Victivallis lenta: one gene and its partner. The protein of the gene in region 1 binds, or shares a complex with, the protein of each later gene. Links are inferred from orthologs where the notes say so. Each region holds a gene or a part of one and is shown in the gene's direction. Other genes may lie near its edges.

Evidence for each region. Proteins that work in one complex are often made in the same cells at the same time.
Region 2: the proteins of tsaE (region 1) and tsaD are in contact, whole or in part, in a crystal structure (PDB 6N9A), measured with the Thermotoga maritima proteins. The link is inferred for Victivallis lenta from one-to-one orthologs. Residues at the interface, in WP_004082108.1 of Thermotoga maritima: Leu37, Gly38, Lys46, Lys57, Val59, Lys60, Ser61, Thr63, Phe64, Thr65, Leu66, Met67, Val69, Pro71, Tyr82, Arg83, Leu84, Asp86, Asp88, Phe89, Asp93, Ile128, Asp130, Glu131, Arg134; in WP_004082750.1 of Thermotoga maritima: Cys10, Asp11, Arg49, His50, Leu82, Gly84, Gly135, Gly136, Glu154, Thr155, Leu156, Asp157, Asp158, Ser159, Glu162, Asp165, Lys166, Arg169, Leu170, Tyr175, Lys213, Thr214, Leu217, Tyr218, Gln221, Arg222, Asn324.

Annotation. Positions count from the first base shown.
Region 1 is NZ_VUNS01000001.1:364,514-372,497, reverse strand. What follows is about bases 1-2,939. They hold tsaE (tRNA (adenosine(37)-N6)-threonylcarbamoyltransferase complex ATPase subunit type 1 TsaE), read left to right. Parts: upstream 1-1,219; coding sequence 1,220-1,660; downstream 1,661-2,939. Other genes in these bases: FYJ85_RS01485 (ArsB/NhaD family transporter), read left to right, coding at 2,477-2,939; FYJ85_RS01490 (CPBP family intramembrane glutamic endopeptidase), read left to right, coding at 1,663-2,406; thiL (thiamine-phosphate kinase), read left to right, coding at 343-1,230; asnB (asparagine synthase (glutamine-hydrolyzing)), read right to left, coding at 1-255. In the rest of the region: more of FYJ85_RS01485, read left to right, coding at 2,940-4,234; FYJ85_RS01475 (large ribosomal subunit protein bL28), read left to right, coding at 4,911-5,138; FYJ85_RS01470 (symporter small accessory protein), read left to right, coding at 5,237-5,425; FYJ85_RS01465 (sodium:solute symporter family protein), read left to right, coding at 5,422-7,092; ileS (isoleucine--tRNA ligase), read left to right, coding at 7,098-7,984. UniProt on the Escherichia coli protein: Required for the formation of a threonylcarbamoyl group on adenosine at position 37 (t(6)A37) in tRNAs that read codons beginning with adenine.
Region 2 is NZ_VUNS01000019.1:99,028-101,999, reverse strand. It holds tsaD (tRNA (adenosine(37)-N6)-threonylcarbamoyltransferase complex transferase subunit TsaD), read left to right. Parts: upstream 1-934; coding sequence 935-2,011; downstream 2,012-2,972. Other genes in the region: FYJ85_RS15815 (alpha-amylase family protein), read left to right, coding at 2,696-2,972; FYJ85_RS15820 (HAD family hydrolase), read left to right, coding at 2,027-2,665; FYJ85_RS15830 (hypothetical protein), read right to left, coding at 359-862; FYJ85_RS15835 (DNA-3-methyladenine glycosylase family protein), read right to left, coding at 1-281.

The DNA of each region.
Region 1 (7,984 bases):
TTCGCCGTTGAAGACGGCGATGACGCTGCCGTCCTCGTTCGAGATCGGCTGGCCGCCTTTTTCGAGGTCGATGATCGAAAGGCGGCGGTGACCGAGGGCCACATCGTTGTCGAGATAAGTTCCCGCTCCGTCCGGGCCCCGGTGGATCTGGCACTCGTTCATTGCGGCGATGATTTCACCTGCTGCCGGATCGGCGTGGTGATTGATGATTCCGGCAATTCCGCACATGGCAACCCCGACTTTCTGGTGGATCAAGCAAATTTTCTCCGTTTGATTAATATACCCGGGAAAGGAGCCCTTTTCAAGTTGACTTCTCTTTTTTGAAGGGGTATATTGAATTCCATGCTCGACGAATTGAACATCCTGAAACAGCTCCTGCCGTCCCTGCCGCAGGCCGAAGATGTCGTGGCCGGTCCGGGGGACGACTGCGCGGCCGTGGCGTGCGGCGGCAGGCGCATTCTGCTCGCCGCCGCCGATCAGCTGGTCGGCGGCGTTCACTATTACCGGGAGACGACCTCACCGGAGGCGGCCGGGCGGAAGCTCATGTGCCGGAATCTCTCCGACATCGCCGCGATGGGCGGCGTGCCGAAGTGGGCGCTGCTCTGCGTGGCGGCGGGCGGCCGCAGCCCGGAGTGGGTGCTCGCCTTCTGCCGCGGCGCGGCGGAGGCCGGAAAGCGCTTCGGCGTGTCGGTCATCGGCGGGGACCTCGCGTCGCTGCCGGCGGAGGGGGAGGTCGCGTCGCTGACGATTCTCGGCGAGGCCGATGCCGCGGCGTTCACGCTGCGCAGCGGAGCGAAGCCGGGCGACCTGCTGTATGTGACCGGAGAGATCGGCAATTCGCTCGCCAGCGGTCACCATCTCGATTTCGAGCCGCGTCTCGCGGAGGGGCGGTTCCTGGCGGAGAACGGCTTCGCGTCGGCGATGCTGGATATTTCGGACGGGCTGCTGCTCGATGCGGAGCGTCTGGCGAAAGCGTCCCGGCTGCGGCTGTGCATCGACCCGGCTGCGGTTCCGCTCCGCGCCGGTGCGGAGCGGGAGTCGGCTTTGTCCGACGGGGAGGATTATGAGCTGCTGTTCACCGTTCCGCCCGGCCGCGAGGAGGAGCTGAAGCAGGTGTGGAAGCTGACAAAATTGACCCGGATCGGGGTCGCGGAGCCGGGCGAGCCCGATGTCTGCGACTGTTCCGGCCGGTCGTTGTTACGGAATGGAAAGTGCGGTTATGAACATTGAACGGAAAATCATCAGCCGCTCCGAACAGGAGACCGAAGCGTTCGCCGCGGCGCTGGCGCGGGAGCTCCCGCCCGGCAGCGTGCTGGCGCTCGACGGCGATCTCGGAGCGGGCAAAACGGTCTTTTCGCGCGGCTTCGCGCGCGGGCTGGGCATCACCGAGCCGGTGTCGAGCCCGACCTACACGATTGTGCAGGAGTATCCGCTGCCGGGGCGGCGGGGGATGCTCTACCACCTCGACCTTTACCGGATCGAAAACTCCGCGTCGGCGCTGGCGTTCGGCGTGGACGAGTTTCTCGACGATCCCGAATCGACGGCGCTCGTGGAGTGGCCGGAACGGATCGCGGATATTCTGCCCGACTCCGCGCTGCGGATCGAAATCCGCCATCTTTCGGATACGGAGCGGGAAATCATCCTGAAACAGGAGAGCTGAGTTTGACCGGTATCGGACGCCGTTTCACGAGAATTCCCTGGCGGTCGGAACTTCCCTGGCCGCTGCTGCTGTTCGCCCTGTTCGGCAGCTTCGGAGCGGCGATGCTCGGCGCCACCGTCGGCGCCGTGATCGGGGGCGTCCTGAAGCTCGGGCAGCCGGCCGTCATGATGCTGACCATGGCCGGACAGTGTGTGGAATTGCCGGCGCTGCTGCTGATCGCCGGCGTCTGGCCGCCGCCCGGGCGGCTTTGCGGCAAGCTCGGACTCCGCCCGCCGAAATGGCGGGATTTCCGTGCTGCGCTGATCGGGCTTGCGGCGCTTCTGCCGGTCAGTTCCGTTGCCGCCGCTCTCTGGCAGATGCTGCTCGAATCGCTCGACATCGATTTTCAGGAAAAGCAGGATCTGCTGGTCGCCGTGGCGGACGCCTCTTTGCCGGTGCTCGTCGGGATGGGGGTCTGCGTCATCATCGTGGTTCCGGTCTGCGAGGAGATCTTTTTCCGCCGGCTGCTCTTCGGGCTGCTCCGGCCGCTCGGCGCCTGGGCGGCGGTTGCGGGAGGCGCCGCCCTTTTCTCCGCCGCGCACCTGTTTCTGCTCGGAGCGCCGAGCCTGTTCCTGATGGGGGTCGCCTTCCAGCTCGTCTATCTCTGGCGGCGCAATCTGGCCGCCTCGATGCTGATGCACGCTTTCGTGAACCTCTTCGCCTTCGTCGGCACGCTGCTGGAAGTGCACGGTTATCTCCCGGAGTGAGAAGCGGCGCGGAGATTTGCGTTTGGACGAATTGCGGTTATATTACCGTTGAACCGGAGTTTTCCCGCCAATGAATACGGAAAGGATGGTCCCCATGCATGGAGAAGAGAGTTCCGCCGCCCTGTCGCCGAAAACGATGATGAGCCGTTTCGCCATACTTCTTCTGGTGAGCATCGGCGTGGGAGCCGCCGGCGGCGCGACGGTATTGGAGGCGCATCAGGCGACGGCGGTCGGCGTGTTTCTCGCGATCATCATGGGCACGCTTTTCTTCTGGGGCTTCCGCCTGGCGATCGCCTTTCTCGGGCTTGCGGTGCTGATCTGTACGAATTCGCTTTCGATCGCCCAGTTCGTGCAGTCCTCGGCGCTTGAGGTCATCCTGTTCCTGGTCGGCATGATGATCGTGGTCGGCGCGCTGCGCGACCTCGGCTTTTTCACCTGGGTCGTGCAGCTGATCGTTTCGATGCCGAATATTTCCGGCAGGAAATTCATTGCGGTGACCGCGGTCGCCTCGGCGCTGCTGGCGTGCGCGGTGGACGAGGTGACGTCGATCATCTTCATTTCCACGCTGATTTTTCAGGTCTGCGACCGGCTGAAGCTGAATCCTACGCCGTATATCCTGATTGCGGTGCTGGCCACGAACGTCGGCTCGGCCGGGACCATGATGGGCAATCCGGTCGGAATTTATATCGGCACGAAGGGCGGGCTGACCTTCGGGGACTTCATGCTCTGGTCGTTCCCGCTCATGCTCGTCGCGCTGGGGGTGACGGTGCTGTTTCTGCTCTATTTCTACCGGAAGGAGCTGCGGCAGTTCGACGTCAATTTGCAGGAGCGGCTGAGCCGGAACCTTTCTCTGGCTCCGGTGGTGGACGTTCCGTACAGGCGCGGACTCGCGCTGCTGATTTTCACGATTCTGGCGATCGCATCGCACCATCAGCTCGAAACGCTGCTCGGACTCGGGCGGAACAGCGTGCTGCTGGTGGCTCCGCTGGTCTGCGCCGGGCTGGTCATGATTTTGCGGCCGGACCGCGCGCGGCATTACGTCGAACGCGAAGTGGACTGGTGGACGCTGCTCTTTTTCATGCTGCTCTTTGCGATTGCCGGGACGCTCGAACATACGCATGTCGACCGGGTCATGGCCGATTACTTCACGAGCGTCTGCGGCGGCAGCCCGATGCTGCTGATTCCGTTCATCCTCGCGACCAGCGCGATCGGCTCGGCGTTTGTGGACAATGTGATTTTCGTTGCGGCGTTCTGCCCGGTCATCGAGCAGCTTTCGGTTTCGGTCAAGGCGTTCCCGCTCTGGTGGGCGCTGCTTTTCGGCGCCTGCATCGGCGGCAATATCACGATGATCGGCAGCACCGCGAACATCGTGGCGCTCGGCATGCTGGAGAAGAAAGCGCCGCATCAGATGGGCTTCTTCGCCTGGCTGAAGGTCGGCGCGCTCTCGGCGCTGCTGGCCGGCGGCGTGGTCTGGATCGGGCTGGTGGTCACTTCGCCGTTCATGCCGGACCGGGTTTCGCGGGTGGGGTTCGAACAGCTTGCCGGGAACTTCGACGGCAAGGAGGTCGAAATCTCCGCCGTGTACGGCTCTCCCGCGACGGCGCCGGATGAGTTCGAGGTGGTGATGAGCGACACGCTGGCGTTCCGTCTCGACCCGGAGAAGGGCGGAAGTCCGGTTCGGCTGGTTGCCGTCGTTCCGTCCGCCTGGATCGGCAAAAGCGGCATTCAGCCCGGAGAATCCGGCGTTTTCCGCGGCAGGCTGTACAGCGGCCGTACGCCGGATCAGGAGTCCGTGCTGTACGTGAGCGAGATCTCCGGCGTGAAGTGAACGGCTGCTCCGGCGCGGGCTCCCCTGCGGCTGTTGCCGGAAGCGCCGCCGTCGGGAATGCCGTTTCGAAATCTCCGGAATAAAAAGAAGGCGGGTTGTATTCACTCGATTTGCAGTGTGCGATAAGCTCAAAAGAGAGCCCGATGCTGATACTATTCCGAGTATGACCCGCCTTCTGGTATTCACTATATACGGTTTTCCGGGAAAATCAAGGGCGGAATGGATGGCCGGCGCAAGCGGGAGATCCGGAAAGACGATGAAAAAGAAGGCAGGTTGTATTCACTCGTGTTTACCGTGTACAATAAGCTCAAAAGAGAGCCCGATGCTGATACTATTCCGAGTATGACCTGCCTTCTGGTATTCACTATACACCGGTTCCGGCGGAAATCAAGCCGGAGCAGCGGAAAAGTTCAGCCGGAGTGCGGCACGGGCAAATTTTTTGGAAAAAATCCGAAAAAACATTTGAAAAAACAGAAAGACGCGGTATCTTAAGAAGCTGTTGCCATCGGTTATTTTCCGGTGGGTTGATAGCTCAGTCGGTAGAGCATCGCCCTTTTAAGGCGGTGGTCCCGGGTTCGAGTCCCGGTCAACCCACCATTTTTATTGAAATAAGTTTGGTTTAACGATAGAAGCCGGCCGGCCGTTGTTCGGATGCGCCGGGGAAATGAGGAACAAAATGAGCAAAGTCTGCGAAATGTGCGGGAAGACCAAGGCCAACGGCGGCTGCATTACCCGCAAGGGTCTGGCCAAGAAAGCCGGCGGCATCGGTATGCACGTGGTCAAGAACGTGAAGCGTACCTTCGAAGCGAACCTCCAGAACGTCAAAATCAATGCCGGCGGAACGGTCAAGACCGTCAAGATGTGCGTGCGCTGCATCCGCACCGGCAACTTCGACAAGGCGTAATTCCCGGCTCCCGGAGCCGTATTGTCGATATGAGAGCGGGCGAGTGCGAAAACTCGTCCGCTTGTTCTTTCTAATATAAATTCTTCGGTGGAACGGATATGTTCGGATTAGGGGATTTTCAGATTGTCGCCGCTCTGGCGGGGTGCGTCGGAATCACGCTTTTCGGCGTGGTTTACGGAACGGTGAACTGGAACCGCGGTTCCGACCCGAGGAAGGAAGAGGCGCAGATGCGCTGCCGGCGCCGCAGCCGGGCCCGGCGCCGCATGAAAGCGGAGGGGCGGCAATGACGCCGCCGCTGCTGCTGGCCGCCGCCGACTCCGGCAGCGGCATGAATACCTGGGTGCTCGGCACCCTTATCGCCGTGTATCTCGGCATCATCGGCTGTCTCGGCTACCGCGGTTTCCGCCGGACCGCTTCGAACAAGGACTATCTGCTGGCCGGGCGTTCGGTCAATCCGTTCGTCATGGCGATGAGTTACGGCGCGGCTTTCATCAGCACGTCGGCGCTGGTCGGCTTCGGCGGCATCGCGGGGCAGTTCGGCATGGGGCTCATGTGGCTCGTATTCATGAACATCGCGATCGGCATCGTGGTCGCTTTCATCTTCTTCGGGCCGCGCACGCGCCGGATCGGCCTCGCGCTCGATGCGCACACTTTCCCGGAATTCATGGGCAACCGCTTCGAGTCGAATTATCTGAAGGTGTTTCTCGCCGCGATCATCTTTCTGTTCATGCCGCTCTATTCGAGCGTGGTGCTGATCGGCGGCGCGCGGTTCCTTCAGGAGGTCATGATGATCGACTACGGCTGGGCGCTGGCGGTTTTCGCGCTCGTGGTCGCGGTCTATGTCGTTTTCGGCGGGCTCAAAGGAGTCATGTACGTCGATGCGATGATGGGGACGGTCATGATCGCCGGCATGCTTTCGCTGCTGGTCATGTGCTACTGGAAGCTCGGCGGCGTCGCAAGCGCGCACCAGGCTCTGACCGATATGGCGCCGCTGGTCGCGGAGCGTTTGCCGAAGGAGGCGGCGCTCGGCCACCAGGGATGGACCGCCATGCCGAAATTCAATTCGGTCTGGTGGTGGACGCTGGTTTCGAGCCTCATGCTCGGCGTCGGCATCGGCGCCCTGGCGCAGCCGCAGCTCGCGGTCCGCTTCATGACGGTCAAGAGTACGCGCGAGCTGAATCGGGCGGTCGTGATCGGTTCGGTTTTCATTCTCTGCACGGCGGGTGCGGCCTACATGGTCGGCGCGCTGTCGAACGTGTTTTTCTACCATGCCGACAAGGGGATTGCGGAAGGCATCTCCGGCAAGCTCGCGATCGAGGCGGCCGGGGGGAATCCGGATCTCATTATTCCGCTTTTCATCCGTCAGGCGCTGCCGCCGGTGATCCTCTACATTTTTTCGCTGACGCTGCTGTCGGCGGCGATGTCGACGCTGAGTTCGCTGTTCCACGTGACCGGTTCGGCGATCGGACACGATTTGTTCCGCAACCTTTCAAGTGTGAAGCGCGACAGCGTGCTCATCACCCGATTGGGGGTGATATTCGGGATCGCGGTCAGTGTGGTCCTCGGGATCATTCTGCCGCCCGGAATCATTGCGCGCGGCACTGCGATCTTCTTCGGCGTCTGCGCGGCGGCTTTTCTGCCCTCCTACTGCGCCGCGATCTACTGGCGGGGAGCGACCCGGTTCGGCGTCTGGCTGTCGATTTCGGTCGGCGTCGGCGTGAGTCTCTTCGGGCTGGTGTTCCTGCACAGCAAGGAGTCGGCGGCGCTCGGAATCTGCCGGGCGCTGTTCGGCAGGAATGAGCTTGTTTCGGAATTTCCGTGGCCGTATGTGGATACCCTCGTGTATTCGCTGCCGCTTTCGTTTCTCGCGCTGGTGATCGGCAGCTGGTGCTCCGCGAAGCCGTCGCCGGCGCATATTAAAAATTGTTTTGAATCATATAAAATAGACGGGTGAAACCAATGGCGTTCAAAAACATCTCAAATCAGGTCAATTTTCCGGCGCTGGAATGCGAGGTACTCGAGTTCTGGAAGGAGTCCGGCATCTTCGAGAAATCGCTGAAGCAGCGCAAGGGCGGCCCCGAATACGTCTTTTACGACGGTCCGCCGTTTGCGACCGGCCTGCCGCATTACGGACATCTGCTGGCCGGCACGATCAAGGACGTGGTTCCGCGCTACCAGACCATGCGCGGCAACTACGTCGAGCGTTCGTTCGGCTGGGACTGCCACGGGCTGCCGGTCGAGAACGAGATGGAAAAGGTGTTGAAGCTGCAGAGCAAGCGCGACATCGAGGCGTACGGCGTCGACAAATTCAACGAGGCGTGCCGTTCGATCGTGCTGCGCTACACGTCGGAGTGGGAGACGGTCGTGACCCGCATGGGCCGCTGGGTCGATTTCCGCCGCGGCTACCGCACCATGGACCGCAATTTCATGGAGTCGGTCTGGTGGGTGTTCAAGGCTTTGTGGGACAAGGGGCTGGTGTATGAAGGCTACAAGATCCTGCCGTACTGTCCGCGCTGCGCGACGCCGCTGTCGAACTTCGAGACGAATCAGGGGTACAAGGAGGTCGTCGACCCGGCGATCACGATCCGCTTCAAGCTGCGCGATGAGGAGAACAGCTACATCCTCGCGTGGACCACGACGCCGTGGACGCTGCCGTCGAACCTTGCGCTCGCGGTCGGTCCGGAGGTCGATTATGTGAAGGTCAAGGACGGCGACGAGTTTTTCTATCTGGCCGAAAACCGTCTCGGCGCGTATTACAGGGAGACGCCGGAGATCGTCTGGCGCGGCAAAGGCGCCGACCTGGCCGGGCGGCGCTACGAGCCGCTTTTCAACTATTTCGCGGAGCT
Region 2 (2,972 bases), on another replicon or contig:
GCTTTCTTCATCGACATGCCGCAGGATTGAATCTCCTCCGGGGACAGCGCCGCGACCGATTCCGGCGTGATGCGCTTCACCTTGTCGAGCAGCCGGTTTTCGACCGTGACCGCCGCCTTGCCGGAGATCTGCTGCGCGATGATGCCGCCGGCCAGGGCGGCGAACAGATCCGGCGTGAGCTCCCGCTCGAGCCGCCCCATCCGTTCGATCAGCGCCGCGAATTTCCTGTCGCGTTTCGACAGATGTGCAAGCGCTTCGTCACCGTATTCAAAACATGCCATCGATTCCGGCCTCCTTCTGTTCGAGATCATGATATCGATACCATATCTCGTTTTTTCCGGAATGCAACCGGTGACGCTCATCGAAAACGCTGCAGCGCGAGAATACCGAGCGTCAGCGCATAAAACGGCGCTGATAAATCGAACGAACCGTATACGCACCAGATGAAGGTGCAGCCGAGCAGAAACGGCAGCAGCGTCTCGAAGAAGGCGGTCACGGTTTCCGCCGTTCTCCCGGCGCCGCGCCGGAGTTCCGGCAGGTGCGCGAGTCCGAGCACGATGATCCAGAGCCCGATGCCGATCACGCCGAGCCGGTCGCGCCGGGGAAAGAGGAAAAAAACCGCTCCGGAGGCGACAGGCGCGAGAAGCGCCGAAGCAATCCAGTAACGGGCCGGTGCCGCGAGCGCGCGGAGCAGCGCCGCGCCGGACAGCAGGAAGAACACCGCGCAGCCCGCCAGCGCCCCGAGCGGCGGCCGCAGCCAGACGGCGAAAGCCAGAGCCAGTGTGAAGCCGGCCCGCAGATTGGATGGAAGGCGCCGTCTGCCGAACAGCAGCTCCCGGGTTATTTCGACGGTTTTTTTCATACGGTATTTGTGTTTGCATCAAAGATATAGTATATTTCTCAAATATCAAGTTGTGCAAGGATTTTTTTCAAAATGGCTCTGATTCTGGGAATCGAAACCAGCTGCGACGAAACCGCGGCTGCCGTTGTGAAAGACGGATATGAAGTTTTATCGAGCAGCGTCGCGTCGCAGATTGCGAAACATGCGGCGCACGGCGGCGTGGTGCCGGAGCTTGCGGCGCGCGAGCATCTGACCGCACTCACGCCGGTGCTCGACGGCGCGTTGCGCGAGGCCGGCGTCACGCTGGCGGAGATCGACGCGATCGCGGTCACGCAGGGGCCGGGCCTGATCCCGGCGCTGCTGGTCGGGCTGTCGTTTGCAAAGGGACTCGCGATGGGAAACCGGATTCCGTATGTCGGAGTCAATCATTTCATCGGGCATATCTACGGCGCGTTCCTCGATGAGGCGAATCGCGCGCTCGAGGACGGGGCAAGCTACCCGCTGCTCGCGCTCGTCGTTTCGGGCGGACATACCTCGCTCGTCCTCATCGGGCGGGACGGAAAGGCGACCGCGCTCGGCGGCACGATCGACGACGCGGCGGGCGAGGCGCTCGACAAGGGCGCGAAGCTGCTCAATCTCGGCTATCCGGGCGGCCCGGTCATGCAGCGGACGGCCGAGGGCGGAGATCCGCACCGGTTCGAATTCCCGCGCCCGCTGACCGGCGCGGCCGGGAAACCGCTCGCGCCGGAAAACCGGTATAATTTCAGTTTCAGCGGCATCAAGACTGCGCTGCTCTACCATGTGAAGCATCATGCGGACGAAAGCGGCAGACTGCCGGAGGCGCTGCTCAGGGATACCGTCGCCTCCTATCAGGAGGCCGTCGTCGACGTGCTGACCCGCAAGACGCTGGCCGCCGCGAAGGAGACCGGCGCGAAAACCATCGTGGTCGCCGGCGGCGTCGCCTGCAACAGCGTTCTGCGGGAGAGGTTCGAGCGGCTGACGCCGCCGGGCGTCCGGCTTCGCCTCGCGGCCCGCAAATACTGCACGGACAATGCCGCCATGATCGGCGGCCTGGGATATCATTACTGGAAGAAGCGTGAATTTTCGGCATTCGACATCGATTCGTTCGCACGGCTGCCGCAGATCACGCAGATTCCGTTTCTGGGATAGGAGTCATACGGAACAATGGTGAAATTGATTGTATTCGATCTGGACGGGACGCTGATCGACTCCCGGCACGATCTGGCCGGAGCAGTGAACCATATGCGCGGTTCGATGGGGCTTGAGCCGCTTGCCACCGAGAGGATCGTCCGTTTCGTCGGCAACGGCGTGGCGAACCTGGTGCGCCGCGCGATTGCGGATTCCGACGTCGATTTCGAGGAAGCCCTGCGGCGCATGAAGCGTTATTATGCCGGGCATCTGGTCGAGACGACCGCGCTCTATCCGGGCGTTTCGCGGGGACTCGCGGAGCTGCGCGAAGCGGGAATCCAGCTCGCTGTTCTGTCGAACAAACCGACCGATGCGAGCCGGAGGATTCTGGACTGCCTCGGCGTCGGCGGATGTTTCGCCGACATCATCGGCGGCGACTCGGATTTCCCGCTCAAGCCGGAGCCGGACGCATTGTTCGCTCTGATGCGGAAGCACAATGTGCCGCCTGAACAGTGCTGGATGTTCGGCGATCACTATACGGATCTCGAAGCCGCGCGACGGGCCGGCTGCCACCGCGCGCTCGCCCGTTACGGGTTCGGAGAGCCGCGCGAGGAAAAGTTTGAGTTCGAAGTCGGGTCGTTCCCGGAATTCGTCATGGCAATCAAGGGATTTTGAACGATAAAACAGGTCGACGAGGGAGGTTGTATGCATCACTTGAGATTCCGTCAGGTTCATCTTGACTTTCACACTTCGCCGGATATCCCCGGCATCGGAGAGAAATTCGACCGCAAAGAGTGGCAGGAGCGGCTGAAGAAGGCGCACGTCGATTCGATCACCTGCTTTTCCGCCTGTCATCACGGCTGGAGTTACCATCCGACCAAAGTCGGGGCGATGCATCCGCATCTGAAGTTCAACCTGCTGCGCGAGCAGATGGATGCGGCGAAGGAGATCGACGTCAAGGTGCCGGTCTATGTGACCGCCG